Regions from separate parts of the Halomonas sp. Cn5-12 genome, predicted to be linked through region 2. Evidence: predicted binding sites of a transcription regulator. Region 2 holds the regulator's gene; the other holds the start of a gene.
What was found. Region 2 encodes FNR, which switches genes on or off when oxygen is low (the NO sensors DNR and NnrR bind a similar motif). Its sites were predicted from a motif close to TTGATNTANATCAA; they were not measured.
Positions count from the first base shown of each region.

Region 1: the regulator FNR is predicted to act here: its motif matches at 5,447-5,460, upstream of dsrO (sulfate reduction electron transfer complex DsrMKJOP subunit DsrO).

Region 1 is NZ_JAKGAY010000004.1:4,168-19,138, reverse strand. It holds gene chrA (chromate efflux transporter) at 1-300, shown strand, start outside; gene L1249_RS03640 (molybdopterin dinucleotide binding domain-containing protein) at 320-3,415, opposite strand; gene nrfD (NrfD/PsrC family molybdoenzyme membrane anchor subunit) at 3,408-4,601, opposite strand; gene dsrO (sulfate reduction electron transfer complex DsrMKJOP subunit DsrO) at 4,585-5,361, opposite strand; gene L1249_RS17535 (XRE family transcriptional regulator) at 5,617-5,889, opposite strand; gene purE (5-(carboxyamino)imidazole ribonucleotide mutase) at 6,106-6,633, shown strand; gene L1249_RS03615 (5-(carboxyamino)imidazole ribonucleotide synthase) at 6,668-7,798, shown strand; gene L1249_RS03610 (diguanylate cyclase domain-containing protein) at 7,940-9,565, shown strand; gene L1249_RS03605 (TraX family protein) at 9,543-10,367, opposite strand; gene L1249_RS03600 (transporter substrate-binding domain-containing protein) at 10,789-11,559, opposite strand; gene L1249_RS03595 (ABC transporter permease) at 11,694-12,425, opposite strand; gene L1249_RS03590 (ABC transporter permease) at 12,427-13,128, opposite strand; gene L1249_RS03585 (ABC transporter ATP-binding protein) at 13,148-13,918, opposite strand; gene L1249_RS03580 (succinylglutamate desuccinylase) at 14,162-14,971, opposite strand, start outside.
Region 2 is NZ_JAKGAY010000006.1:50,432-65,402, forward strand. It holds gene L1249_RS05355 (sulfite exporter TauE/SafE family protein) at 1-640, shown strand, start outside; gene hemN (oxygen-independent coproporphyrinogen III oxidase) at 817-2,244, shown strand; gene fnr (fumarate/nitrate reduction transcriptional regulator Fnr) at 2,302-3,054, shown strand; gene ttcA (tRNA 2-thiocytidine(32) synthetase TtcA) at 3,041-3,952, opposite strand; gene L1249_RS05375 (DNA polymerase III subunit epsilon) at 4,028-4,678, opposite strand; gene L1249_RS05380 (putative nucleotidyltransferase substrate binding domain-containing protein) at 4,684-6,501, opposite strand; gene L1249_RS05385 (DUF4212 domain-containing protein) at 7,105-7,365, shown strand; gene L1249_RS05390 (sodium:solute symporter family protein) at 7,372-9,153, shown strand; gene L1249_RS05395 (hypothetical protein) at 9,258-9,788, shown strand; gene L1249_RS05400 (NahK/ErcS family hybrid sensor histidine kinase/response regulator) at 9,917-13,861, shown strand; gene L1249_RS05405 (LuxR C-terminal-related transcriptional regulator) at 13,935-14,597, opposite strand; gene acs (acetate--CoA ligase) at 14,868-14,971, opposite strand, start outside.

The DNA of each region.
Region 1 (14,971 bases), on a different contig from region 2:
GCGTTACTGGCGCTGCTGGCGATTTTTGTACCGGGGTTTTTGCTGCTGGTCGGCGTGCTGCCATTTTGGAACCAGTTCCGCCAGTGGAGCAGTGCTCAAGCGCTGATGCGTGGTGCCAATGCGGCGGTGGTGGGGATTTTAGGCGCGGCGCTTTATCAGCCGGTGTGGACCAGTGCCATTCTTGGGCCGTACGAGTTCGTGCTGGCGTTGACGGGCTTTCTGCTGCTCACCGTGTGGAAGCTGCCTGCATGGGTAGTCGTGATCGTCGTCGCTTTGGGTGGGGTAGTGATCACGCTGTAGCATCACTACCCCAGCCGGTTTATACGCGGCTTACTTTAACCGGTAACCCTTGGCGCACGCTGGCGCCGCTAATCGGTTCAAGCCAAGTGCCGTCTACCGCCCGCGTAGGGTCTTTAAACCCCAAGTCGTTGATGTTGATGCCTGCCCGCATCCACGGCATATCAGGCTGGGGTTCACCGTCAATGATGTGTGGTGTGGCGCCTAAATCTTTATGACCGTAGCCGTGTTCAATACCCAGTGCGCCGGGCACAACGCTTTCGCTTACCAGGGCTAGCCCCACCACGCTGCCGCCAGGGCTTTCAATGCGAATGGTGTCGCCGTGCTGAATGCCAAAGCGTTCGGCATCTTGGCGGTGCATTTGCACGGGGTTGTAGGGCTTGATCATCCGCAGCCGTTCGTTACCGATGGCGTAGGAGTTCATCAGATTGGATTTGAACGAGAATGCCAGTAACGGCCACTCTTGCTCTGAGAAGATCTCCCGCATGGGCTGCTTATTCGCCATTTGAGGCAGCGAGTGACACGGTACGCCCCGGTTTGGCAGCCCATTGGTGGTATCAATGCTGGTGCCAACCGCTTCGTTATAGACACACAGGGTTTCTTTCCACTGGCGTTTTAAATGTTGGCCTACGAAGTGTTCGCTGGCATCTTCAAAACGTCCACCCCGGGCGTACAGATAGGCCACACGGCTGCGCTCGTCGGCTTTCAGCGTACGTTCAAGCTTAGGCAGCAGCGGTGCAATGCCACTATGGGCAACGTCAGTTTCGTTCGCTTCTGGTAGCGGCGTCTCTTGGAAGGCAATATTGGCCGCTGCCCGCAAGTAGTAATCTTCAGCGCGGTTGAGGGGGTGCAGATTGCCATCAGTATCGGGGATGGCGTTATCACCGAAGCCCGGCAGCCCCAGCCGTTTAGCTACGGCAATAAAGAAGCTATCCATAGACACCGGCTCGCCTTCGGCGGTTTTTTGTTGGCGCGGTTCAACCACCGGCCAGCACGCGGTGGTCAGCTTGCCTAGCGTGCCTTTCCAGGAGCCTGCAAAGCCCCATACTTCGTACATCACTGAATCCGGTACGATGTAATCGGCGTAGCGGTTAGTCTCGTTGATAAAGCCATCAATCGCGACAAACAGCCCCAAGCGCTTGGGATCTTTCAACTTATCAACAACCACGCCTTTTAAGCCCGCTTGGCCATAAATCGGGTTAGCCATGCAGCCAATTACCGCTTTAATAGGGTAAGGGTAGCCATCCAGCGCGGAAGGTAAATGTTCGGTGAGTGTTGGCGGCGCGAGCGAGCGCCAAGGAGCCTTAGCAGGGTAGGGGTTTTCGCCAGCCGCTACCTTACGTTGATACTCCGACGATTTTTCATAGGGGAAACGTGAGCGCGAGAGAAACACGCCCTGTGGGCCACGCTTGCCGGGGAAATTAGCTAAGTCGTAGCGTGGGCCTTCGCCGGTGCCTTTATAGGTGCCGCCGCCCACCGCGCTGCCGCCTTTCATGTTGTAGTTGGCTGCCAACAGGTTGAGCATTTGAACGCCAAAAGCAGCGTAGAAGCCGTTGCCTGACATCATACCGCCGTGGCAGTTAACGGCGGCCTTACGGCCGTGGCTGGCATACTTTTTGGCTAAGTCGATAATCGTTGCTTTGGGAATACCACAATGTTCAGCATAGGTGTCCATGTCGTATTCATGGGCCGATTCACGCAGCAGCGTTAGGCTGGTTTTAACGGTAACGGTGCTGCCATCGGCAAGCTCCACTGCGCGCTCGGCAAATAGCTCGGCGGCCATGACATCTTCGCTGAGCGCGAATTCGCCGCCTGACACGACGACGGGCATATCCGCATCGCTACCGGCCTCAGCAAGGCCCAAATCGCTGGCGCGCAAAAAGTAGCCACGGCGCGGATGTTCGAAGGTATCAATGACCAAATGCGTTGCGTTGGTGTGGGTGGTCTCGCCCGCGGCATCAGCAGCAGACTGGCCCGGCAGGGCGAGAAAATCGCTGGCATAGCCCTCGTGGTCCAGCAGCCACTGAATCATCGCCATGGCAAAGGCGCTGTCGGTGCCGGGGCGAATGGGCACCCATCGATTATTATCCGCCGCGTGGGAAGTGGCAGCATTTAGCGCGGGGTCGACTACCACGTACTCAAGGGTTCCTGCGGCGCGTGCCTGAGCAAGCAAGCGGCCTTGACGCTTAAACGGGTTGCCTGCTTGGCTAGGCGCGCAGCCGATATACATGATGAACTGTGCGTTCTGAATGTCGGGTTTTACATGGGCATTAGTGACAATATTGTTCATCACGGCCCCTGACCCCATGCGGAACGCCAAGCCGCAATAAGAGCCGTGGTGGCCGTAGTTGCGGGTAGCAAAGGCGTTGAGCGTGAAGCGCTTGAGTAAATCGGAGCGCCCGTAGTCGCCGGCTTCCATGACCATCAGCTGGTTCGCCTTGGGGCCGTACTCTGGATTGGCAGGGTCGATAGGCGTGTCGTGGTCGTGAATGGCGCGCAGCCCATCCACATGGCCTTCACCAAACAGATCGCCCCCCTCACAAATCTCTTCAATCAGCTGTTCAAACGAGATTTTTTGCCACTCCCGGTTACCGCGCTCGCCAACGCGCTTCAAGCAGTGGTCGATACGAAACGGGTTAGTGATCTGGCTCATCATGGCATTGCCGCGGGCGCAGGCGGTAGAGCGGTTAACCTGCCCCTGTTCGCCGTAGGCGCTGACGCTGCGAAGCGCATCGGCCACTGGGGTGCGCATCGGTAAATGGTCATCTGCAGAGAGCGGATGGTAAGGATTGCCAGATACCCGCAGCACTTCGCCTTGGGTGTCATCAATGCGTACCCGTACGCCGCACTGGGTGGTGCAGCCGTAGCAAATGGTAAAGGCGGTGCGTTGATTGGGAGTGAGGGTTAGCTCGCCAGTGGTTAAGTCAACGCGGTACTCCGGCGTAAGCGAGTTGCCGTGAATGTTGTGCTTGGGTTTTTCCCCCGCGCTGCCACTGAGTCCTTTGGCCATCTTGGCAAGCGGGTCAGCGTAGCCTACTGCAAAGGTGGCGGCACCGCCTGCGGCAGCGGCGCCTTTGAGAAACCGGCGGCGTGAGGGGTCTTGAGCAGACTTAGCCATGGTTAGGCGCTCCTTGTTCGGCGTTAAGCGAGTCACTGGGTGTATTGGTGTCGAAAGAGGGCGGCGGTTTAACGCCACCTTGCTGGGCTTGCCGCCATGGGATAAATAGCTCAATCAGTAAGATAGCGGCGAGCCAAAGCCCAAACGTACCGACAATACCTAACAGGCCGGAAGAGCCAGCGGGGATGCCATAGTGGTGAAAGCCTGCGCTGTTACGGGCGACGTGCTGAACGTCCATCAGCACCACCCAACGGAACATCCAGCCCATATGAATAGCTACCAGACCGAGTAGCCAAGCCCAGGCAAGCAGTGCGGGTTGGCGTTGGGTCGAGCGTGAGAGTAACCACGCCACCGCTATAAAAAGTGCTATGCCAGTAATACCGCCCCACAGCGCGGTGCTACGCCAGGAAGGGCTGTGACGAACAGACTCCAGCGCTGCGGCGACCGAGCCAACGTTGGCGTTAATACCATCCAGGAACCAGCTAGCCGCGATTAAACCCGCTACTGCACAGAAGGCGAGTAGGACATACAGCATTTGCCGAACGGTGGCGTGCGAACACAGCCCGCTTACCTGGTTGAGTACCAACACCAGCCCTGCTGCCGCGATGAAGCCTGTCGCGACCAGCATGGGCGGAAGCCATACGGTGTTCCATAGCGGGCGTGCTTTCACAATGGCAAGCTCTGCGCCGGTATAAAGCATAATGCCGCTGGAAAGCAGTAGTGCGGCTACCCCCACGATGGCCACCAGTGCCCTTGGAGTAGCGCTATCGCCCAGGCTTAGCCATTTAGCCACCCATCCGCTCAGCCCTGGCGCATTGCGCTGGGCCTGGAGCGCCGGGCGCCAAGCCAGCCAAGCAAGGCCCAGTACGCTGACGAGATAGAGCGGCAGAACCACGCTGCCGATGGACATCCACGAGTGGGTGTTGGCGTAAGCATAAAAGTGCCAAAAGCGCAGCGGTTGGTGTAGATCTGCAAGTAACGCAACAGGTGCGACCAGCGTGGTGCTGACGCAAGCGATGAGTGCAAGACGTGCGGTGGGCAGCCACGCTTTTTTGCCGAAGATTAACGCGGGGGCTGCAAGCCAGAGACTCGCGTAGGAGACGGCGATCATGAAAAAGTACTGTACTGCCCAGGGGTACCAGGCAATGTCATAACGCGGGGCGAGCAGTTCAATGGTGGAATTCATAGCCCATCTCCTGGCCGTGGGGGTCAAACACTTCAAGCGCCACGGGTTCCGCCACGGGGCGTGTAGTGAAGCGTTCATCCATCCCGAGGTAGAACACTTGGGGAAGCGTGTTTTTTTCTGGCTGAAGTACCATCAGTGCATCACGGTGTTCTTGAATCATGCGGCTGATTTGGCTGTCAGGGTTGCGCATATCACCAATAATCCGCGCACCTCCAACACAGCTTTCAACACAGGCGGGCAGTAGCCCTGCCTCTAAGCGATGCGCGCAGAACGTGCACTTGTCAGCGGTTTGGGTGCGCTCGTTAATAAAGCGGGCATCGTAAGGGCAGGCGTTAACGCAATAAGCGCAGCCCACGCAGCGGTCGCTATCAACCACAACGATGCCATCCTGCTGTTGGTAGGTAGCTTCAACGGGGCAAACGGGCACGCAGGGCGGGTTTTCGCAGTGATTGCACAGCCTGGGCAGCATAAACGTGGCCAGCTCACCGCTCTCCTGATGCTGCACTTCGTACTGGGAGACCGTGGTGCGAAACTGGCCAAGCGGGGCGGCGTTCTCAATATGGCACGACACCGTGCAAGCCTGGCAGCCGATGCACTGGCGAAGATCAATCAGCATGCCGTAGCGCTTTGTGGGATCACCTTCACGCCGGGCAGGCTGCTGATTAATGCCTGCTTGGGCAAGGCTAGAAAAGGGTACCAGTGCAGCGCCTGCACTTAAGCGGGCCAGCTGGCCGAGTAGCGAGCGGCGTATGGCGTCCATAGCGCCTCCTTAGCGAGTAAAACGTCATTCGCAGGGGCGAATGGTCGGGGTACGCTAAGACTACGCCTTACGTTGAAGGGGAAAGTTGATTCTCGTCAATGAGTTAGCGCGCTTTTCTTAATGCTCACTTAATCTTAAAGCGCTAACTGATTGTTTTCATGAAAGACGTCCTATTAAGCGTGACAAACAAAAACAGGCTGACCCAATGGGCCAGCCTGTATCGAAAGGGGGTAGATTCTGATGTAGTAGCTGTTGCTATGGCGCCTCCAGCTCTAACGTGCGGCGCAGGACATTAAGCTCGTTGATGTCCAGATGCTCTAGCCTTCCGGCGAGCAGGTCGCTGATCTTTTGAACGGGTAAGCCAGCTTGGCGGGCTATTTCGCGGCTTCCCAGATCTGATACGGCGATCAGACGGGTAATAATACGCATGAGGCGCGTACGTTTTTCTAAATCCCTGACATCGAGGTCAGGGCTGCTTCGCGGAGGATCTAATGATTCTGCGTGAGCAGTTGAGTATGCCGTACTCATGTGACTCCATCAGTCGGAAATGACAAACACACAATGCCGCCAACTCACGCGGTTTTCAATGCCTAATTTGATGAAAATTTCACGCAGCGAGTAACACCCGCAAATGCCCGTGGCTCTGGTAAACTATGCGCCTTCCTAATTCTGAGTGAGCCGCGCTTTGCACGGCTTATGGACTGCTTTCTAGCTTATGTTAGGCCGTTGGCCGAGGAGTTTTGCATGTCGAACAGCGCACCCAAAGTGGGCGTGATCATGGGGTCGAAGTCTGATTGGCCGGTCATGGAGCACGCGGTGGCGATGTTAGAGCGGCTGGGCGTTCCCTACGAAACCCGTGTGGTATCGGCGCATCGCACACCCGACCTGCTGTTCGAATATGCAAAAAGTGCCGCTGAGCGTGGCCTGCAGGTGATTGTGGCAGGCGCAGGCGGTGCAGCTCATTTGCCGGGTATGGTCGCGTCACAAACGGCACTTCCGGTGCTGGGTGTGCCGGTGGAGTCTAAAGCGTTGAAGGGCTTGGATTCACTGCTTTCTATTGCTCAAATGCCGGGTGGTATTGCGGTAGGCACCCTAGCTATTGGCAAAGCCGGTGCCACCAACGCAGGCCTGCTGGCCGCACAAATTGTGGGCCTTCAGAACAGCGCCGTGCGCGAAGCTGTTGAGGCGTTCCGTACTGAACAGACACAACTGGTGTTGGATAACCCTGATCCGCGCCCCGATGTACCTGCATCTAACCAGCCAGCACAGTAGGTTGCCCAATATGAGCACTCAGATGGAAGAACGTATGATTGCAAAAAATATTGGCGTACTAGGCGCAGGCCAACTAGGCCGCATGCTGGCCCTAGCGGGCTATCCTCTGGGGAACACTTTCACCTTTTTAGATACCACCGGTAACCCCAGCGCGGGTATCGGCGAGGTGATTGTCGACCCGGAGAACCAGCATCTGGCGGCGTTTCTGGATAAGGTCGATGTAGTGACCTATGAATTCGAGCACCTCCCCGTTGAATTGGTAAAGCAGATTGAGCAGCACAAGCCGGTTTATCCCGGCAGTCGCGCTATTGCGGTGTGCCAAAACCGTGTAGAAGAGAAAACGCTGTTTGATCGCTTGGGTATTCCCACGCCGGCCTATCGCGTGGTGGAAAGTGCTGAGCAGCTCGCTGCCGCCGCCGCTGAGCTTGGTTGCCCGGTAGTGGCCAAATCGGTCACGGAAGGCTACGACGGCAAAGGGCAGGCGGTGCTGAAAGCACCGGAACAGGCTCAAGAGGCGTGGGACTCGATTGGCCATACGCAGCTCATCGTCGAGGCGTTTGTCGATTTTGTGCGCGAAGTATCGATGATTGCGGTGCGCGGCCGCGATGGGGATGTGGTGTTCTACCCCATGGCAGAGAACCAGCACGTGGGCGGCATCCTACGCTACTCCGTGGCCCCACTGCCGGATTTGGACGCCAGCGTTCAACAAGCCGCCGACAGCTACATTCGTGCGCTGCTGGATGAGCTGGATTACGTGGGCGTGCTGGCGCTGGAGCTGTTCCAAACCCGTGATGGCAGCCTGCTGGCCAACGAAATGGCCCCGCGGGTGCATAACTCCGGCCACTGGACGATGGACGGCGCAGTGACCAGCCAGTTCGAGAACCATCTGCGGGCAGTTCAAGGCTTGCCGTTAGGCGCAACCAATGCCATTGCGCCCACCTGCATGGTGAATGTGATTGGCCTGGAAGGTGATAACGCCGCGCTGCTAGCCATTGCCGACACCCACCTGCATCGCTACGACAAAGCCGAGCGCCCAGGGCGTAAGCTGGCTCACGTTAACGTCGTGGCGTCGAGTCACGCCGAGCTGCTTGAAAAAGTGCGTGCTTGTCAGGCGTTGATACCCGATGCGCCCCCCGTTGAGTGGAGTTTTGAATCTACGTTATGAACAACGAAGCCGCCTGAAAAGGCGGCTTTTTAATTTCTGATGGTGACTACTTTTGTGACTTAAACGTGCTAAAACAGATGTATTAAACAAAGCCTAACCAATAAGATTGGCGTTAAGCCGACTGAAGAACAGGGAGTTTGTATGTCGCCCCCCACACCCCTCGCCGCCACGGCGATGGCCTCCGGGCTGCGCAGTGGTTATCAGCGTGACCATCACATCACCATGCAGCGTTTGCGCGGTGAAAAAGTGCGCCTGCTTTACGACAACCTATGGCAGCCAGTGCTGAGCAGCGTGCTGGCGGGTGGGCTGCTGGTAGCGGCCATGTGGCCGGTGGTGGATGCCGCGCTACTGCTGGGGTGGTTTACGGTGCTGGTGGCGATTTCAGGATTGAGATTACTGCTAGCCCAGCGGTTTAAGCGCCTGCCTGCGCTACAGCAGCAGCGCCAGCGCTGGCAGCGTTGGTTTGCTGTGGGGGCGATTGCTTCTGGCTGCGTGTGGGGCGCCTCCGGCGTGCTGCTGTTTAGCCACAATCACCCCGCCCAAATTGCCGCGCTCTCGATTGTGCTGGCCGGTATTGCTGCGGGGGGCGTGACTACGCTCTCTTCCGTGTGGTGGATCGCCATTGGCTTTGTGCTTCCCATTTTGCTGCCGCTTAAGCTGCAGTTTCTGTTTCAGGGCTCGCCGCTCTCTATTTTAATCGGCCTGATGCTGGTGCTTTTTTTAGGTTTGATCATCGCCACTAGCCGCCGCTTTAGCCGTACTATTCACGACAATATTGCCCTGCGGGTAAACATGGCCGCCCGGGAGGCGCAGCTGCGCGAAAGCGAAAACCGCTATCGCTCTATTTTTCAGCACTCGCCGTTAGGCGTGCTGCACTTCGATGAGCAGGGGCAGATTACCGACTGTAACAGCAAACTGCTGGCTATCCTGAGCGTGGAGCGCTCAAAGTTACTCGGCTACCGCATGCTGGACCGCTCTGCCGACCGAAAGGTGGCTCAGGCGGTTAGGGATGCGCTGGAAAAAGGCACGGGCTATTACGAAGGCACTTACCAACTGCCCAACGCCAGTGTGGGCACGCCTTTGCGAGCGTTCTTCAACGGGGTACATAGCGCCAGCAACCAGATGGTGGGCGGTGTGGCGATTATTGAGGATTTCACCGAACGAAAGCGCAACGAGGCGATTATCTACCGCCAGGCTTACTACGATGCGCTAACTGATTTGCCCAACCGGCGTCTGTTTATCGAGCGTTTAGAGGCGCTGTGTAATGGGCAGAACAACGACCAGCGCGGTGGTTTGGTGATGTTTATGGATATGGATCGCTTCAAGCTGATTAACGACACCCTAGGCCATGCCGCAGGGGATGACTTGTTGGTGCAGGTCGCGCGCCGCTTGGAGTCGTGTTTGCAGGCGGATGATATGGCCGCCCGTTTAAGCGGCGATGAGTTTGTGCTGCTGGCGCTATTTGATGTCACCGACCCTGAGGCGCTCAACGCCGTGGCGGCGCGTTACATGGATGCGGTGCAGAGCGCGTTGTCCGGCAAGTACCGTTTAGAGAGCCGCTGGGTAGAGGTGACACCTAGCATGGGCTACACCTGTTTTGATGCCACGGCCTGCGACCATGCCGATGTGCTTAAACAGGCAGATACGGCGATGTATCAGGCAAAGACCGAAGGACGGGCACGGCTGCGCCGCTACCAGCCCTGGATGCGTGAAGAAGTGAACAAGCGTGTGGCGGAACAGGCGCCTAACCTGCCAATTGACCGCTAAGCAGTAGCCACAGGGCAATCAAGGCAAAGTGCCCTGGGTACCAGGCAAGCCAAAGGCGGCGCGGCATCTCCAGCGCCACCGGCGGCACTCGCTGGGCAGCACCGGCAGCCAGCATCAGCACGATCACGCAGGTGGCGACGGTGAACGATTTAGCCATGTCGGAGGCGTTCATTTGCCCGGCAATCCAGAGCACAGGAAATGCCGCTAGCCCCGCCCAAAGGCGCGATTTCAACGCATTTCGGGTTTCGCTGAGCGCCTGCATGGCAAACATAAACAGCGGAATCAGCAGCAGGCCGTTATGGCCATACTCCACCCAAAATCCCAGTAGATACCACACCGTAACGCCGACGGCAGCGCCTAACATGAGCCAACCAAATCCTAACGTTTGCCGTTGATAGTGCTGCCAGCCTTGCCGTACCAGCGCTCCTAGTGCCAACCCGCTGGCCAACGTAAAACAGACGTTCAAAATGAACGCATCCGAGGCGCGTGGCATCAGCATATAGGGCACTTGCGCGGCGAGGCCGATAATCAAAATCCGCCGTGAGTAGCGCAGTGGGTTGCGGGTATTAAACAGGCCGTGCCACGCCACCATGGCGGCAAACAGCGGAAACGCAATGCGCCCAATGGATGAACCCGCCCAACCTAAATCCCAGTCTCCCGGCAGCACGTAGCGGGTCAGGTGGTCCACAGTCATGGTGAACAGCGCCAGCCACTGTCCCCAGGCCGTCCAGTGGGAAGAGGGGCGAAACACCTCTGCGGCGCTTGCCTGTGGCGTTGCGTGAGCCGCCGTCGATTCAGCCATGATACCTCCTTGTATGTGGTTAAGTGATAGTAAAGACCCGGTTTGGCGGAGCAAGTTCGCTGGAGTGACGGGGCCTGGCAGGCGCTGAAAATCGGTTTACCCAGCGCCCAAACGTGGTCAATGGCCCAGCGGCCTTCGCTGAGCACAATAAAATCCGCATCCACGCCGATGAACTCAGGAATGTAGAGAATATCGCTGGCTACCGAACCGGTCAGCGTAACGAGGGGAAGTTGGCACGGGCGTGCCAAAAGGCGGGGTGGGCTATTCGTAGAATCATTCGCTCAGGTAGAAACGGGCGATATTGCCACGGGTACCTGGGCGAAGCGCGTGCAGCGCGGGGGATAAGAGGAGGCGTGAGGGCATGATGGCGTCTCGCTTGCGTGCCTCCCCAAGCGGGGAGGCAATCTTAGGCAGTTAGCGCTTACTCTTCGCCGAAGTAACGGGCGTAGATTTCATCGTAAGTGCCGTCTTCCTGAAGCTCAGCCAGAGCTTCGTTGAACTGTTCGGCCAGAGCTTCATCACGCTGACGGAAGGCGATACCGAAACCCTCACCGAAGTACTCTTTAGGCTCGCTAATGCGTTCACCCACCACGACGTACTCGGCTTCTTCGCTGTCTAGCAGCGTGGACTGGCCGATCGGGAAGTCGAGGAAGACGATATCTAGACGCTGTGCTTCCATGTCCAGCACCATGTCGTCGGCGGTGGAATAGCGGCTGATGTCGGCAACGCTGCTGAAGTTATCAGTAACGTAGTTATCCTGCAGTGTACCGCGCTGAACGCCAATGGTTTTACCCGCAAGGGTCTCTTCGTTGGCTTCGCTGATGTCCAGGCTGGCGGGGGCAAACCAGGCAGACGGCATGGTGATGTAGGGGTCAGAGAACAGCACCTGCTGACGGCGTTCGTCGTTGATGGTCATGGAAGACATGATTGCATCGTAGTTGCGTGACATCAGGCCTGGAATAATGCCGTCCCACTCCTGCTCGACCCACTCACAGGTAACACCGATACGCTCGCATAGGGCGTTGCCCAGGTCGATGTCGAAGCCGGTCAGTTCACCTTCAGCGGTGCGGTATTCCATGGGCTCGTAGGGAACGTCGACGCCGATACGCACGTTGTCGTAATCGCGCGCGTGAGCAGAAGATGCTGCAGCGACGGCCAAGCCCAGCAGAGAAGCAGTCAGTAGTTTTTTCATTTTTAGACTCCAAAAGAAGCAGGTTCACCCAAGGTGATCCCCCTTAACGTACCCCAGGTTGAGGTCGGCGAAAAGGGGGAGTCTGCATTTGAACCAACGTTTGTTTTACGCTGGACGTGTTGGATTTATTGTAGCTAGGAATTTTGTGGCCGCAGGTGGGCCAGTAATTTTTTCTCTAGGAAGCGGAAAAAATACAAAATCGCAAAGGTTAAACAGAGATAGATGGCCGCGACAAACAGGAAGGCATCAAACGGCGCATAAAAGCGGGCATACACAAAGCGTGCCGCGCCGGTGAGATCCATTAGCGTCACCACGCTAGCAATCGCGCTGGCGTGCAGCATGAAGATGACTTCATTGCCGTAAGCGGGCAGCGCACGACGAAAGGCGCTGGGCAGAATAATCCGCCGCATCATTAGGTTTTGCGACATGCCATAGGCGCGCGCTGCTTCGATCTCGCCTTTAGACGTGGCTTTGATCGCCCCACGGAAGATCTCGGTGGTGTAGGCCGCCGTATTGAGCGTAAAGGCGATAAGCGCCGGGTAGAAGGCTTCTTTTAGCACTGGCCACAGGAAGGTTTCCTGGATACCGTCGATGAACACAACGCCGTAGTAGATGATGTAGAGCTGGATCAGCAGCGGCGTGCCGCGAAATACGTAGGTATACACATAGACCGGCAGGCTGATCCACTTATGCTTAGAGCTGCGCATAATGGCCAGCGGAACCGCAAGAATTAACCCGGCCACCAGCGATAGAAACACCAGCTGTGTGGTGGTCACCAAGCCTTCCCAGTAGTAGCCCAGGGTGGTGGGCGTAAAGATCAGGTTGTCTGCCAGCAGATCGTTAAACCATGCAGAGATATCTAGCATGTCACTGCCCCCCAAAGCCGATGTCGTAACGTTTTTGTAGGCGCGCAAAGATCCACTCGGAGACGCTGGCAATGAGCAGGTAGGCCACCGCCACAGGGATCAGAAACACGAAGGGCTCGTGGGTCGCGCGGGAAGCTTCGGCGGCTACTCGGACCATGTCGGTCAGGCCGATCACCGAGACCAGCGCGGTGGTTTTGAGCAGTACCATCCAGTTATTGGAAAGGCCGGGCAGGGCGTGGCGCATCATTTGGGGGAAGCGAATGCGACGAAAAACCAAACCACTGCTCATGCCGTAGGCTTTGCCTGCCTCTATCTGGCCGTTATCCACTGCCATGAACGCCCCACGAAAGGTTTCGCCCATGTAGGCACCGAAGATAAAGCCGATGGTCAGTACGCCTGCGGCAAAGGCATTGAAATTGATGTAAATGTCGATGTCATAGTTGTAATACAGCATGTCGCTGATGGCATTGACGCCGATCTGGCCGCCGAAGAACAGCAGCATCATCAGCACTAGGTCCGGCACACCGCGAATCACCGTGGTGTAAACGGTGGCGGTGCGACGTAACAGCCAGTTACGCGACATCTTGGCGCTGGCCGTCAGCAGCCCTAGGAGGATGGCCAAGATCAGCGATAGAACGGCCAGTTGAACGGTAACGCCCGCCCCTTCGATCAGGCGGGGGCCGTAACCTTGCAAATCGAGCATGGTGTGGGTGCCTCGCGGATCAGTATTTAGGAGCCAGGAACTGCTTCAGGCGCGGTGACTGTGGGTTACCGAGTACATCGTCGGGAGCCCCTTGTTCCTCTACCAAACCTTGGTGCAGGTAAATTACTTTGCTGGAAACGTCGCGGGCAAAGCTCATTTCGTGGGTGACCACGACCATGGTGCGTCCCTCATCGGCCAAGTCACGCATGACCTTTAGTACATCGCCCACCAGTTCCGGGTCCAGCGCTGAGGTCGGCTCGTCAAACAGCATTACTTCAGGGTTCATGGCCAGCGCTCGGGCAATGGCGCCGCGCTGCTGCTGGCCGCCGGACATTTGTGCCGGGTAGGCGTTGGCGCGAGCGCTAAGCCCTACGCGGTCCAGCAGTGCGTGGGCGTGCTCAATGGCCTCTTTTTTCGGCTTGCCGAGCACGTGGATCGGCGCTTCGATGATGTTTTCCAGCAGCGTCATGTGCGCCCATAGATTGAAGCTCTGGAACACCATCGAGAGCTTGGCGCGCATTTGAACCACCTGTTTCCAGTCGGCGGGTTCGCGGCCGTGCTTGGTGGTTTTAAAACGGATTTGCTCGCCGTGAACGTACAGTTCGCCGTCGTCCGGCTGTTCCAGCAGATTCATGCAGCGCAAGAAGGTGCTTTTGCCTGACCCTGAGGCACCAATGAGGGTGATGACGTCACCTTTTTGGGCTTCGAGAGAGAGGCCTTTGAGGACTTCTGTATCGCCAAAGCGCTTTTTAATATTGCGCACTTCAAGGGGAGTAGGCGTAGCGGCCATAACTTAGGCTCCAGTACAGGGTTGCCGCAGCAGCAACAAATGAATTCGTCGTGCGTGTGTGCGGCTGGCGCGAAAAAAGGGGCGATTCTATCAGGACTGTGCCAAATGCGCGTACTTTATCAGGACGACATTGGTCTTGGTACGTAGCGATGTGTCCTGACGGCCCCTTCTCGTTGTTGTTATAAAAAAAGACGTCGTTATGAAAAGTACGTTTTCATCGTCAGACAGTAGCGCAAGTGTCCGTCAGGTAATGGCATGACTGGGTACCACCAACAGTGCCGCACGAGCGCCTATGTCGACGTGGGCATTGGGGAACACCACATGTAATGGTGTCTTCTCCACGATGAAATCACCCGCTACCCCATCTTTGGCGAGGCAGGTGCCGGGCTCGAAACGGCTGAAATTGGGCACGTCATCGTCGAGGCAGAGCGTAAAGTCCTCCGCTTGGCGCATCAGCTCGTGCTGTACTTTAAAAAAGGCCATGGTTTCGGCGGTTTTTTTCGGCGGCTCGCAACCTGCGCTGAGCGAGCTGAGTAACGTTAGCATCGGTGCCAGCGCCGCCATGTCGTTCTCGCCAAACGGCGCGACGCGGCCAAGCTCGAAGGTAAACGCCTGTGCGTGGTGATAGTGTTTGCTGTAGTGGGAGAAGGTCCAACTATGCTGATGTTGATGCAGCACCGCCTGCATATCGGCAGCGGCCAACCACTGCCACTGTTCAGCGTCTGTGGCAGTTTCTGCATAGGGCTCTACCACAAAGCGGGTATATAAGCTGCTACGGATCGCGGTATGCAGGTCGTAATGTAGCTTAGGCAGCGCATGATGACGATTGAAAAACGTATCGACCGCTTCCATTAGCTCTCGCGCTCGGTCAGGTTCGGGGCCCCGCTCGTCCAGATCGCGTTTGAAAAGCCGGTTGAGGTTGGTAGCAATGAAGCGTTTGTGCGCTTTTAACGCGGGAATGTTACCCAAGATTACCAGCACCGGCGCGCCTAGCTGCAGCGTGCTGGATTCCAAAGCGCTCAGCCAATCGCCGAGCAGTTCCACCGGGGCGGT
Region 2 (14,971 bases):
GATGGGCGGGGCTCACTGCATTGGCATGTGCGGCGGCATCATGAGCGCCCTCACCTTCGCCGTGCCACCCAGCATGCGCCACCCAGCTCGCATGGGGGGATTACTGCTCAGCTATAACACGGGCCGTATCCTGAGCTATATGACGGCAGGAGCCTTGGTGGCCGCGCTCGGCACCTTGGTATCGCTGTCACCTCAGGCGCGTATCGCGCTGCAGGTCGTCGCGGCGGTGATGCTGATCCTAATGGCGCTGTATATCGCCAACTGGTGGAAAGGGCTATTGAAAGTCGAAGCCGTGGGGCGCAGGCTATGGCGCTTCATCGAACCCGTCGGGCGGCGTTTGATGCCCGTGGTTCACCTGCCGCAAGCCTTTGCGCTCGGTGCCCTGTGGGGCTGGCTGCCTTGTGGGCTGGTGTACTCGATGCTCGCCTGGAGCTTGGCCATCGCCGACCCGCTACAAGGGGCGCTATTGATGGGGGCCTTCGGCCTGGGAACGCTGCCTGCCCTGTTAGCCACGGGTCTGGCCGCCCGCCAGCTCAGCCAGTTAATTCGTCACCCGGCGACCCGTAGCCTTGCCGCGCTGACGATTATCGGTTTTGCCCTGTGGCAGCTTTGGGCGCTGATGCCCCATGCCGGGCATTAAGAGCTTACCCATCAAACTCCTCTAGACAATACTCAATACAAACATCCTATCGCTTGATATAGCTCAACGCTTTCCCTTCTACGCTGACGTAGCATTCCAACACGCGTTCGAGCTGCGAAGCTCGTCGCTTATGTTGATCGGTTCTTGCTTTGCCCTGCTACTTAGGAGCGCTCCTTATGCCCGTTCATGCCACTGCTGCTCTCGCTCACCCTATTTCTGCAGCGGTTGAGGCCACCGCCTGGGATGACGCCCTGATACGCCGCTACGACACCAGCGGCCCTCGCTACACCTCATACCCTACAGCACTCTCGTTTCACGACCAGTTCACCGCTGACGATATGACCCAGGCGCTTGAACGCAGCAATGCCAGCCAAAAGCCGCTCTCACTTTATGTTCATGTGCCCTTTTGTCGCAAAATCTGTTTTTACTGCGCGTGCAATAAAATCGCCACGAAAAATACAGCCCTCGCAGAGCCCTACTTGTCTCGGCTGGATCGAGAAATGGTGCTGACCTCCCGGCATCTTGATACAAAGCGGCCAGTGCAGCAGCTGCACTGGGGCGGCGGCACGCCGACGTTCTTAACCCTGGCGCAGATGAGCGATTTAATAGACCGCCTGGATGCACGGTTTGGCTTATCGAGCGCACCGGACCGCGACTACGCTATTGAAATTGACCCACGCGAAGCGGATGTCTTTACCCTGCGCCACCTGCAGTCGCTGGGCTTTAATCGCTTAAGCCTGGGCGTTCAGGATCTCAACCCACAGGTGCAGGCAGCGATTAATCGCGTGCAGCCACGGGTGCTCACTGAAACCTTGATGGATGAGGCGCACCGGCTTGGTTTTCGCTCGCTCAACCTCGATTTAATTTATGGCCTGCCCTTTCAAACCGAGCAAAGCTTCGCTGATACCCTAAGCCAAGTGATTGAACTGGGCCCGGCACGGCTGTCGGTCTTTAACTATGCCCATATGCCAACCCGCTTTGCGCCCCAACGACGTATTAATGAAGCCGACCTGCCCAGCGCGGATGAAAAACTGGCTATTTTGCGTACCACTATTGAGATGCTGACCCAAGCGGGCTATGTACATATTGGTATGGATCACTTTGCTCGCCCAGAGGACAGCTTGGCTCAGGCACAGCGCTACGGTACGCTGCAGCGCAACTTCCAGGGATACTCAAGCCATTCCCAGTGCGACTTGATTGGTTTGGGGGTGTCGGCTATTTCTCGGGTAGACGACGTTTACGCACAAAACCCCACTCAGCTGTCCCACTATGAAGCTGCCTTAGATGAAGGTAGGCTAGCGACCGTAAAAGGGTTACTCTTAAATAAGGATGACCTAATGCGCAGAGAGGTGATTGAGCGCTTAATGTGCGATATGGCCATTGACCTTGAAGCAATAGGCCAGCGTTGGCAGATAAATGCCGCTGATTACTTTTCAACCGCTCTTGAACGGTTGAAAACCGCCGAGCAGGATGGCCTGCTAGTGCGCCAAGGCCTCTATTTACAAGCTACGCCCACCGGACGGCTGTTGATTCGGCACTTAGCCATGGCCTTCGATAATCACCTGCAACATCAGGGCAACCAACGCTACTCGAAGATTTTATAAGCGTATCGAGACACCTACCCCCTGCGCCTATGATGGCTAATAAAAAGGGAGCACCACATGTCATATCCTGCCAGCCAACGACGTTCACTGCTGCAAGAGGCGCGCTGCCAAACCTGTAGCCTAAGCTCGCTGTGCCTACCGCTTGCCCTAGAGCTTGAGGATATGAGCCAGTTCGATGCGATTATCCGCCGCCGCTCGCCGTTGAAAAAAGGCGAGCGGCTGTTTCGCCAAGGAGATCCTTTCACCAGCGTTTACGCGGTGCGCTCTGGCAGCTTGAAGCAGGTGACTAGCGAAGGGAATGGCAACGACCAGCTCACCAATTTCTTTCTACCCAGCGAGCTGGTGGGTCTGGATGGGATTGACGAAGAACACTACCCCGGCACCGTGATTGCCCTGGAAACCACCACGGTATGCGAAATTCCGTTTGACCGTTTGGACTCGCTCTCCGAGGAGCTGCCCGAACTGCGCGGCCAGCTTTACCGCAGCATGAGCAAGGAACTACGAGACGACCGGCGGATGATGCGTTTACTGTCACGCAAAACTGCCGATCAGCGGCTGGCCAGCTTTTTGATTACACTTTCTGACCGTTTTCGGCGCCGGGGCTACTCCCCCTATAGCTTCCGGCTTTCCATGTCACGGGCAGATATGGGCAACTATCTAGGCCTCGCGGTGGAGACGGTTAGCCGTATTCTTAGCCGCTTTCAGCAGCAAAACGTGGTGGCCGTCTCCGGGCGCGAGGTCAATATTTTGGATATGCGGCGCCTCATCACCCTAGCTGAAGAGGAAGCCCAAGCGGTTAACTCACGTTAAACGCCTGAATGCGCCCCTCCATCAATGCGGCCTGCTTCGCTTCCAGACCGGCAAAATCAAACAGCTCACGGTCGGCAAGCTGCGAAGGGGCAACGTTGGTCACCGCTTTGAACATACTCTCCAACCGGCCGGGGTGTTTTTTATCCCACTCCGCCAGCATCTCTTTGACAACCTGGCGCTGCATATTGGGCTGAGAGCCGCACAGGTTGCAGGGAATGATCGGAAACTCCATCAGCCTTGAAAACTCCGCAATATCCGCCTCTTTGCAGTAGGCCAGCGGGCGAATCACGATGTTTTTACCATCATCCGAGAGCAGCTTCGGTGGCATGGCTTTTAAGGTGCCGCCAAAGAACATATTGAGAAACAGCGTCTCCAGGATATCTTCCCGGTGGTGGCCCAAAGCAATTTTGTTGGCCCCAATCTCCTCGGCAAAGCCATACAACGAACCACGCCGCAGCCTTGAGCAGAGCGCGCAGGTGGTTTTACCTTCCGGGGTTTTCTCCTTCACCACCGAGTAGGTATCACGCTCCAGAATGTGATATTCCACGCCTTGCTTATCCAGGTACTGGGGCAACACGTGTTCTGGGAAACCTGGCTGCTTCTGATCCATATTGACCGCTACCAGGGAAAAATTAACCGGTGCGTTGCGCTGTAGGTTGCGCAGAATCTCCAGCATCGTATAGCTATCTTTACCACCAGAGAGACACACCATGACCCGGTCGCCATCCTCGATCATGTTGTAATCGATGATGGCGTTCCCTACTTCGCGCCGCAGGCGTTTTTGCAACTTGTTGAATTCACGCTTCTGCTTGGCATCCTGCAGCTCATGCTGCTGGACAAGGGGCTCGTCAGACGCGCTGTCTGACGAAGTGGGGTCAAAGTAGTCAGGTTGTAACATGATCGTCGCACTGCCGATGGGTGAAGGAGCAGCGCATATTCTAACAACACTACGAAGCTCTACCCAATACAAACCCTAGGCAGTTAACGCTATCTCGCGCTGAAGACGCAGATACAGCAACGCGCTGGCGGTGGCTTCGCTGACCACGCTGGGCCAGGTTAATGGGGGCAGTTTCCATCGGGTAAGCGCATCACCAAGGCAACTGCTGGCTTCGATATGAGGATGCAGCCGCCGTAGCTGACGCCCGTGCAGCTTGGCAATATCCACCTGCGCGTTAGGCAGCCCGAATCCCAGCACGTTTCGAAACAGCCCATTAAGCGGCTCAATGGTGTTCTCTAATTGCCACCCGACTAACGGCCGATTGCCAATAAACTCCGCCAGCTCACTCAGACACTCAGCATCGGGAGAACGGGGCGAGTGCGTGGTATGCAACTGATGATGGCGTCGCAGAGTAGCAGGCGCCAGCGCCGATGATGCAACTAAGGTGGCCACCCACGTACGACTGGTGTGCACTTGGCGCGGGCTTAGCACCACCGCCGCCACACTCATTACAGCGGGCTGAACGGCGCTTACCTGGCACGCCATGGCCACGGCCTCTTCCCCCATATAAGGCTGAAACAGCCAGGCATAGGGCGAGTCCGCCCAGCGACGGCGGTCGCTCTCACGCTGAAGCAGCGTGCGCAGTGAACCGCTGAACAGGGTCATATGTCGATCTAACAAGCGCATTCCGCTCACGAATACTCCAAATGGTAACGATGGGAAAGACGCTGCTTAAAGTCTTTCACGATGTGTAGGGCTTCACGCAACAAGTCCCGTTCTAGCGAAGAGAGCTCCTGAACGACCACTCGATTGGTACGTTTAGGGTTGGCGTTATCCAACTCCTGAAGCTGCTGACGAAGGCGTAGCTCGGTAAACAGCGCCAGTGCCTCGCCTAGATCATCAGCAAAGCGGCGGTCAAGCCGCCCATCGGCGGCCAAGGCATCTAAGCGGTCCAAGGTAGAGGTCGCATTAATGCGCCGCTCAAGGGCCATCGTACGCACACCGTGGACTATCGGAAAAATACCGCCTTTTTTGATATCAATACCGTGCTGGGGCTTTTTCAGCGAGCCAAATAGCGTCAGCGGCGTCGAGAAGCGCAGTGCCGCCCGGGCAAAGTAAGAGAGCAGCAGTTCATCGTGGGAGCAGCGCTCAAACAGCGCTTCACGCACCTGATCCAGTAGCGCCGGATTACCCGCCACGCAGTGGGAGTCCAATAGAATCGCTAGTTTCATCAGGCTATCGCCATCTCGGGCATTGACCCACTTAGTGATATTGTTTTTCCACTGGGAAACCGTACCTACCCACTCTGGGTTAGACACCATGATATTGCCGGGGCAAGGTGGATAGCCTAGCTGGATTAGCGTTTCCGTTAGAGTGTTCATCTCCTCAGCCACTGTGGGCCACTGGCAATCATCAGCTAAGATCAACCCGTTATCTTGATCGGTTTTGAGGATCTGCTCGCCGCGTCCTTCGCTGCCCATCACCATTAAGCAGCTTTGGGTGTGGTACTGCTCAGGCACTGTGAAGCTCCACGCTTTGCTCATAATGCGCCCGTTCAGCGCCGCCAACAGATCCATGGCAAAACGCAGCTTTACGCCCTGCGCCATCAGCGCATTCACTAATTCCGGCGTACGCTGGCTGGCCGCCGCCAGCGCTTCCAGACTGTTGGCCTGCTCCACCTGCAGGCTGACCACGTAGCTACGGCTAGAGAAGAAGCTCAACACGTCCATTAGCTCAACGACGCCTTTAACACTCCCCCCGTCCATTACCACCACCCGCGCCACTTTATGGCGGGTCATTAAAATCAGCGCTTCAAACAGGTACTGCTCGGGAGCTACCGTGACCAAGGAGACGTTGGCCAGCGCTTCAACCGGTGTTGCCTGGGTGCAGTTACCCAATACCAATCCATTGAGTAGATCGGTTTTGGTCACCATGCCCAGGGAGCCTGCAGTAGCGACCAGTAGACTGTCCGCATGACTATCATGTAGCTGTCGAACAGCGTCATGAATACTCTTTGAGGCATCAATGAGCAGCGGCTCGCGCATACACTCATTCACTTTGGCCAGCATAAAGCCCGCCATAGTGACGCCGCCTTCGGCGCGTTTTTCGGTGAGCAGGCGCGCTTTGTGTGAGAGCGACTGCTTAAAGAACTGCTCAAACGGTGGATAGTGACGGCACAGTTGAGTAAACAGCGCTTTAGGCATCACATAGCACAGGCACTCTTGTTCAGCTTGGAAGCGGTAGCGGCTTTTGCCGTTGAGGATACTGATGGCGCCAAACAAATCGCCTGCGGTGTAGTGGCCAATGCGCGCACTAGCAGCAGGCAGGGTGGGATCAAGTTCGGCGACCTCGCCTTTATGAATCAAGAAAACGGATTCGCCCGCCTGGCCCATCTCCAGAATAATTTCATCGCGGTCAAAGTAGGCAAGATCCATCCCGCGACGAACATGATCGCGCCCCGCCTCATCCATCAGCGTAAACGGTAGCTGGGACAGATCCACTTCCACCATGGGTGACCTCGCTCAAGCGCAATGATTAGGAAGGACAACGAACGGTTTGATTACTTTTCAACCAATGCATTTATACTTTTTGCTATAGCACGAACGTCTTAACGACGTTCGTTTAGCGACTAAAGTAGCGGCTTTTTAAACACAATTAAACCAACTAAACGCCTCTTATTAAGGTAGCAAACATTACTTTTAATCGAGCCATAGACTATTGTCCTACCACTTCTCAGACGGCGTTTAAATATCGATGAAAAATCAATAAAAATAATGCTTTATATTCAAAACAGCCAATTTCACTGCCTTGCAAAGAGCACCTGATACCAAAGTCTGGGATTTATTTTTTGCAATTATTGCCCAGTATTATCAACGAGTCATACAGGGTAATCGCACGACACCTATCTAACGCACTTCAAACCGCTGACGATAACTTGCCGATCACCCAATAACGACACAAGACGGCTTAACAATAAGAAGGTGACGTGCCTGGCAACACTGTCTTACCGCCCAACACCCAGCGCGGTTTTCTATGCGGGGTCGCCCTGATGAACCAAACGCTATCTTGAGTTCACTTTCCAACCCTAAAAATCACAACTGGAGAGCAACACAATGGCAGACGATAAATCCAATGCTGCTGAATACTGGAAGGCCAACGTCCGGCTAATCTTCGGATGCCTCATGGTTTGGGCATTTGTCTCCTATGGATGTGCCATCCTGTTCCGTCCGCTACTCGCGGGCATTCCCGTTGGCGGAACGGACCTGGGCTTCTGGTTTGCTCAGCAAGGCTCCATTCTTACCTTCATCGTGCTGATCTTCTTCTACGCCTGGAGAATGAACGCGCTCGACAAAAAATACGGCCTGGGGGAGTAAGCCAGCATGAGCCAGTTTGCAATTAACTTACTGTTTGTTGGCGCCTCGTTTGCCCTCTATATCGGGATTGCGATATGGGCGCGAGCGGGCTCCACCAAAGACTTCTATGTCGCCGGTGGCGGCGTACACCCGATCACCAACGGCATGGCCACAGCGGCCGACTGGATGTCGGCGGCATCCTTTATCTCTATGGCGGGCTTGCTCGCTTCTGGCGGCTACGCTAACTCCACCTTCCTGATGGGCTGGACCGGGGGCTACGTTATCCTGGCGATGCTACTTGCCCCTTACCTGCGTAAGTTCGGCAAGTTCACCGTTCCAGATTTCATCGGCGACCGCTTCTACAGTAACACCGCGCGTTTAGTGGCGATTGTGTGTTTGATCGTAGCCTCGGTGACCTACGTTATCGGCCAGATGACCGGTGCAGGCGTTGCGTTCTCCCGCTTCCTAGAAGTGAGCAACACCTGGGGTATCTGGATCGCCGCGTTTATCGTCTTCCTTTACGCTGTTTTCGGCGGTATGAAAGGCATCACGTATACGCAGGTTGCTCAGTACGTGGTACTGATCATCGCCTACACTATCCCGGCGGTGTTTATCGCCATGCAGCTTACCGGCAACCCAATCCCGATGTTCGGCATGTTCAGCACACATACAGAGTCCGGCATTCCGTTACTCACGAAGCTTGACGATGTGGTCAATGCACTGGGTTTCCAAGACTACACCGCAGACGTTGATAACAAGCTGAACATGGTGTTGTTCACTCTATCGCTGATGGTCGGTACTGCCGGTCTGCCCCACGTTATTATCCGCTTCTTTACTGTACCGAAAGTAGCCGATGCACGTTGGTCAGCGGGCTGGGCACTTGTCTTCATCGCACTGCTGTATTTAACCGCTCCTGCGGTTGGCTCAATGGCACGTCTCAACCTGGCTACAACCGTCTATCCAGATATGGCTGGGCAGGTGGAAAACTATGAAGAAGCCGCTCTTAACCCCATCCTCTATGAAGATCGCCCTGACTGGTTCCGCACTTGGGAAGAGACTGGCCTGATTACCCACAACGACCTGAACAACGACGGTCGTATCCAGATGTACAACAATGCGGCTGATTTTTCTGATCGCGGCTGGGAAGGTAACGAGCTAGAAGTAAACAACGACATCCTGGTATTGGCGAACCCTGAAATTGCCAACCTACCAGGCTGGGTAGTGGGCTTAATTGCAGCGGGCGGTATCGCAGCGGCACTCTCTACGGCAGCGGGTCTGCTCTTGGCAATCTCGTCAGCGATCAGTCATGACTTGATCAAAACCATGATCAACCCGAAAATCTCCGAAAAAGGCGAAATGCTGGCAGCACGTATCTCCATGGCCGGTGCGATCCTACTAGCAACTTACTTGGGCCTTAACCCACCTGGGTTTGCCGCTCAAACGGTAGCACTTGCCTTCGGTATTGCCGGTGCCTCGCTGTTCCCTGCGCTAATGATGGGTATCTTCTCTAAGCGCATGAACAACAAAGGCGCAATTGCCGGTATGCTGACAGGTCTGATCTGCACCCTGCTCTACATCTTCACCTACCTGGGCTGGTTCTTTATTCCGGGCACCAACATGCTGGCCAATACGCCGGATAACTGGATACTGGGCATTTCACCGCTCTCGTTTGGTGCTGTAGGCGCGCTGATCAACTTCGCTGTGGCCTTCGTTGTCTCTAACGCCACCGATGCGCCGCCGCAAGAAATTCAGGACCTGGTGGAAAGCGTACGCTATCCGAAAGGTGCTGGTGCAGCGGTTGATCACTAAGTCATAATCGTTCCACTCTGTTGCGCCGTCGGCCAATAGCGAACGGAACCATCTTCCATCGGGCTTCCTCAGGGAAGCCCGATGGCTTTTCAGAAGGAAATAGTATGATTTGGCACTTAGTGGCCGCCGTGTTTGCAGGCCTTGCCGCGGCAGGTATCGGCCTATTGCTTCGAACAATCAGCCGTAAGCGGCTACCCAAATGGATCGTGCCGGTGTTTGGTGGGCTGGGCATGCTGGGTTATCAGGTTCAATTTGAGTATGACTGGTTCGAGCATAAGCAGCTGCAGCTGCCGGAAACGGCCCAAGTGATTTCCAGCGACACGTCCAGCAACATGTGGCGACCCTGGACGCTTATTTTCCCGATCACCACCACTTTTAGTGTGGTGGATAGCGAGAATGTACGTGCCCAAACCGTCGATGGCGATCTGGTGGCCAAGTTTATTCTTTACCAGTTTGAGCGCCGCCATACGGACCTGATCACCACGCAGCCCTACATCCTCAACTGCTCAAGCCGAGAGCTGATTCCGCTAAACCCAGAGACCGGGGACGCGGATCTCAATGAGCTACGCACACTCCGCGACACCTCACCGCTGCTGACCACCGTTTGCCAACTGGCCAACGAACGGCAGACGTAGCGCCGCCCCTTCGCCTAGAATGGAGCCCTTTGCTGGGCGAAGGCCGGTTTAGACGTGCTGTTTAGACGTACTGCTCAGTACGCGCTATTTAAAGGTACAGTTAAAAGTACGATTGGTGAGGAGACACTATGTTTCATGGCGGGCTGCTGGTCGCGGTGTCACTGCTCTATATTGCAGTGCTGTTTGGTATTGCCTGGTTTGGCGACCGGCGTGCACGCACTCACGGCGCTAGCCGGCGCCGCCCGATTATTTATAGCCTAGCGCTCGCTATCTACTGTACGTCATGGACCTTCTACGGCGCGGTGGGTCAAGCTGCCACCGCGGGCTGGTCATTTGCCAGTATCTTTGTCGGGCCTATTCTGACGTTTTTGCTCTTCTGGCCTGTGCTGGCGAAGATGATCCGCGTTGCTAAGCACCAAAACGTCACCTCCATTGCCGACTTCATCGCCTCCCGTTACGGTAAAACCCAATCGCTGGCCGCCTTTGCTAGTCTGGTCGCCCTTGTCGGCACCCTGCCCTACATCGCGCTACAGCTAAAAGCGGTCTCCACCACGTTCAGCGTGCTCACCGACGCTTCCGATGTTACTCATACGCCACTGTTTGGCGATACGGCCTTTTATGTGGCAGTAGTGATGGCCATTTTTGCCATTCTATTCGGCACGCGGCATACCGATGCCACTGAACATCATGAAGGTTTAATCCACGCCGTCGCGTTTGAGTCATTGGTCAAGCTGCTGGCCTTTGTCGTGCTCGGCGCTTTTGTTACCTGGGGCATGTTCGATGGCCTGGGTGAGCTGATGGGGCACGCAGAGAGTCAGCTTGAACTTCAGCGCCAGCTCGCTAATCAGGATTTTGGCCAGAGCTTCTGGGCGCAGACCCTGCTCGCCATGCTGGCAATCCTGTGTCTACCCCGCCAGTTTCATGTGGCGGTGGTCGAGAACATTCACCCTAACGACGCCACTAAAGCACGCTGGCTGTTTCCGCTTTACTTGCTGGCGATTGCCTTTTTCGTAGTTCCCCTGGCCGCCGCTGGTCTGCTGCTGTTTTCAGAAAGCGGTGTGGAGCCCGACACCTATGCGCTCGCCCTTTCCATGGCCTCCGGCCAGCAGTGGCTCACGCTGCTCACGTTTATCGGCGGATTCTCTGCCGCAACGGGCATGGTGATTGTGGCGGCGGTGGCGGTCTCCATCATGATCTCGAACGAAATTGTGATCCCGGCGCTCTTCAGGCTGCGCTGGTTCGACACCAAAGCCAGAGACTATGGCCGTTTGGTGCTGCGCGCTCGCCGCCTCACTATCGTGGCCGTTCTGGCCATGGCGTACGGCTTTTACCAACTGATTGGCGAATTCACCTCGCTGGCCTCCATCGGCATGCTCTCGTTTGCAGCGGCGGCCCAGTTTGCTCCGGCGCTGATTGGCGGGCTGTACTGGAAGCGCGGCAACCGCTTAGGCGTCATTGTGGGCATGAACGTGGGCTTTGCTATTTGGGCGTACAGCCTGCTCATGCCCGCCATGATTAACGCTGGTGTACTGCCTCAAGCGTGGCTTGCCGGTGGCCCGCTGGGGCTTAACTGGCTGTCGCCGACGGCGCTGTTTGGCCTGAACATGGGCGATGCCTTTACCCATGGCGTGATGCTTTCGCTAGGGGTCAATCTGTTCTGCTATATCTTTGTCTCACAGATCACCTCCCAGCGGGTAGTCGAACGCATTCAGGCGTCGCTGTTTGTGGATAGCGTCGAAACTCGCCAAACCTCCGTTAATCGCCCCTGGACAGGGGCCACAACGGTGGGCGATTTGAAAGTGCTGTGTGAGCGCTTCTTAGGCGCGGGCCAAGTCGACCGTGCCTTCGATGATTACGCACGCCGAGCGGGCAAGCCGCTGGACGATGGCACCCGCGCCTCCATCGACGTGATCCAATTCACCGAGCGGTTTCTCGCCTCTGTCTTGGGGGCATCGTCGGCGCGGATCGTGGTGAACTCTGCCCTTCAAGGGCGAGGCATCGGTATTTCCGATGTGATCTCCATCGTGGATGAGGCCTCCCAGGTGCTGGAGTTCAACCGTGCCCTGCTACAAGCCACCATCGAGAACATCAACCAAGGCATTAGCGTGGTCGACCAGAACCTGCGCCTAGTGGTGTGGAACCAGCGCTATTTAGAGCTGTTCCGCTTCCCCGACCACATCATTCGCGTCGGCGCACCGATGGATCGCATCTTCCGCTACAACGCCCACAACGGCGAGTACGGCCCTGGCGACCCGGAAGAGCACGTGCAACTGCTGCTGGATAACATTCGCGATGGCCAACCCCACCGCTACGTGCGCTACCGCCAGGATGGGAGCGTGCTGGAAGTACAGGGCAACCCGATGCCCGGCGGCGGCTTTGTCTACACCTATCAGGATATTACCCAGCAAAAGCGTATCGAAGAGGCGCTGATCCGCTCAGAAAACAATATCCGCATCTATACCGATAACGTCCCGGCGCTGATTGCCTACTTCGATAAAGAGAGCCGCTATCTCTTTACCAACCGCGCCTACGAGCAGGCGTTCAACATCGACCGCAACGCGGTGATTGGGCGGCGCTACGAAGACGTGCTGCCGGTGAAACAGGCCGAAGAACGGGTGCCCTGGGTACAGCGCACCCTGGCCGGTGAGCGGGTCAGTTTTGAAGTCTCCATGCAGGTCAACGACGCCATGCGCTATATGCTGGTGACCTACACCCCGCACTTTGGTGACAGCCAGTCGATTTTGGGTTTCTTCGCGCTGTATCAAGATATTACCGAGCGCCGCCAAGCAGAAATTGCCCTCAAAGAGACCAACGAAACCCTGGAAGAGCGGGTGCGCGAGCGTACCCAGGCGCTCTCCGAAGCCAACGCCGCGCTTCGCCAGGAGAACCGTGTGCGTGCCGAAGCGGAGCAGGCACTGCGACAAGCGAAACAGCTCGCGGAAGACGCCAACGCCTCGAAAACCCGCTTCCTGGCTGCCGCCAGCCACGACCTACTGCAACCTCTGAATGCCGCGCGCTTGTTTACCTCTGCGCTGATGCAGAACGTCACCGCCAGCGACACCCAGCGCACCATTGGCCATATCGATAACTCGCTGCAAGCGGCCGAAGAGCTACTAGGCACGCTGCTGGATATCTCCAAGCTGGATGCAGGGGCGCTGACACCTCGGCGCAGCCACTTTGCCCTGGCCGATATTTTCCGCCCACTACGCGCTGAGTTTGAGGTGATGGCCGATGATCGCGGCTTGGATCTTGACGTTGTGCCCACTCAGCAGTGGGTGGATTCCGACCCGCAGATGCTGCGCCGGATCGTGCAGAACTTCCTCTCCAACGCGATTCGCTACACTCAAGAGGGGCGCGTGCTGCTTGGCTGCCGCCGCCAAGGAGGGCGACTGCTGATCGAAGTATGGGACAGCGGGCCAGGGATTCCCGAATCCAAATTGACGGAGATATTTCAAGAGTTCCGACGCCTCGATCAGGTTTCCCGTCATAAAGAGAGTGAAAAAGGCCTGGGGCTGGGACTCTCCATCGCTGATCGCATGAGCCGCGTGCTGGATCACCCCATCAAGGTGCGCTCCTGGGAGGGTGTAGGTACGGTGTTCTCGGTCAGCGTGCCCATCGTTGCGGCACGGGAAGCGACGATAACTGATCATCAAGAACCCCACAGCCGCCGCAGCGGCAACAAGCTGGCAGGCACTCGGATCGTGTGTATCGACAACGAAACACTGATTCTAGAAGGCATGACTGCGATGCTCAGCGGCTGGGGCTGCGAAGTGTTTACCGCCACCAGCATCGGTGGGGCAAAGTCGATTCTACGCAATATGGACGGTGATCCTGACGCCATCCTGGCAGATTATCACCTGGATAACGAGGTCACCGGCCTGATGGCGCTAGAAGCACTTAGTGAGCGCTTTGCAGGGGCCGTTCCCGGCATTGTCATCACCGCCGACCGTACCGAAGCCGTCGCAGAAGAGATCAAGCGGGCAGGCTACCAGCTCCTGCTCAAGCCGGTGAAACCAGCCGCCCTACGCGCACTGCTCACTCGTACTCTCCAGGCCAGCCGCGCCAAACCCTAATAGTAAGCCTAAAAAACAGCAGCGCCGCGCTTAGAAAAATCTAAGCGCGGCGCTGTTCACCTGCCGTTAGCCGTTACGACTCGACTTTCGGCGGCTCCACTTCCAGTTTCTGCGCGGCAATAACCGCCTGAGTGCGCGAGTGCACACCCAGCTTACGCAGAATGGCCGTCACATGGGCTTTAATAGTCGCTTCTGACACATTCAGCTCGTAGGCAATTTGCTTATTCAGCAGGCCTTCGGTCAGCATGTTCAGCACGCGAAACTGCTGGGGTGTTAGCGAGGCAATCGCCTCAGCAAAGCGCGACTCCTCTTCACTGGTCTCTTCCAGTACGTTGGCTAGTGCTTCCGGTAACCACACCTCACCCTGCAGAATCTCGCCGACCGCTTCCGCGATCAGTTGCAGCGACGATGATTTAGGAATAAAACCAGAGGCACCGTAGTCGATGGCACGACGCACCACGTAGGGCTCATCGCTGCCGGACACGACGGCTACCGGAATATCCGGCATCTGCCCGCGCAGTTGGATGAGACCCGAAAAGCCGTGGGCACCAGGCATATGAAGATCCAGCAGAATTAAATCCGCATCGGGGTGTCGATTAACGACCTCCGTGGTGGCTTCCATGGTGTCGGCTTCGACAATCTCGGCCTGGGGGGCCAACTGGCGCAACGCCTGGGTAAGCGCTGCGCGAAACAGCGGATGGTCGTCAGCGACGATAAACTTATGGGCTACTGCCATGGATTTTCCTCCGGTTCCTCGAGCAGCGGGGTTGCCTGCCGCCGCGACGCTAGGCTCATACGGTTGAAGCATGGTACCCCATGGGCTTCATCATGCCCAAGCATCACATGCACAATTTGTTATTGGAACGTCATTCAAACAGAAACAGCGGTGCCGGCTCATGGCCGGCACCGCAACAGACTAACGCAGTTTGCCCTGATTCAATAAATCCAGGCGTGACGCTGGTCATTGAAAACAGCCCCCACAAGACGATTCATGGGGGTGCTTCCCTTACTGGTTGGCACGATGTTCGATCAGGTCATCGACCACCGACGGGTCTGCCAGCGTGCTGGTATCGCCCAGACCATCGCACTCGTTGGCGGCAATTTTGCGCA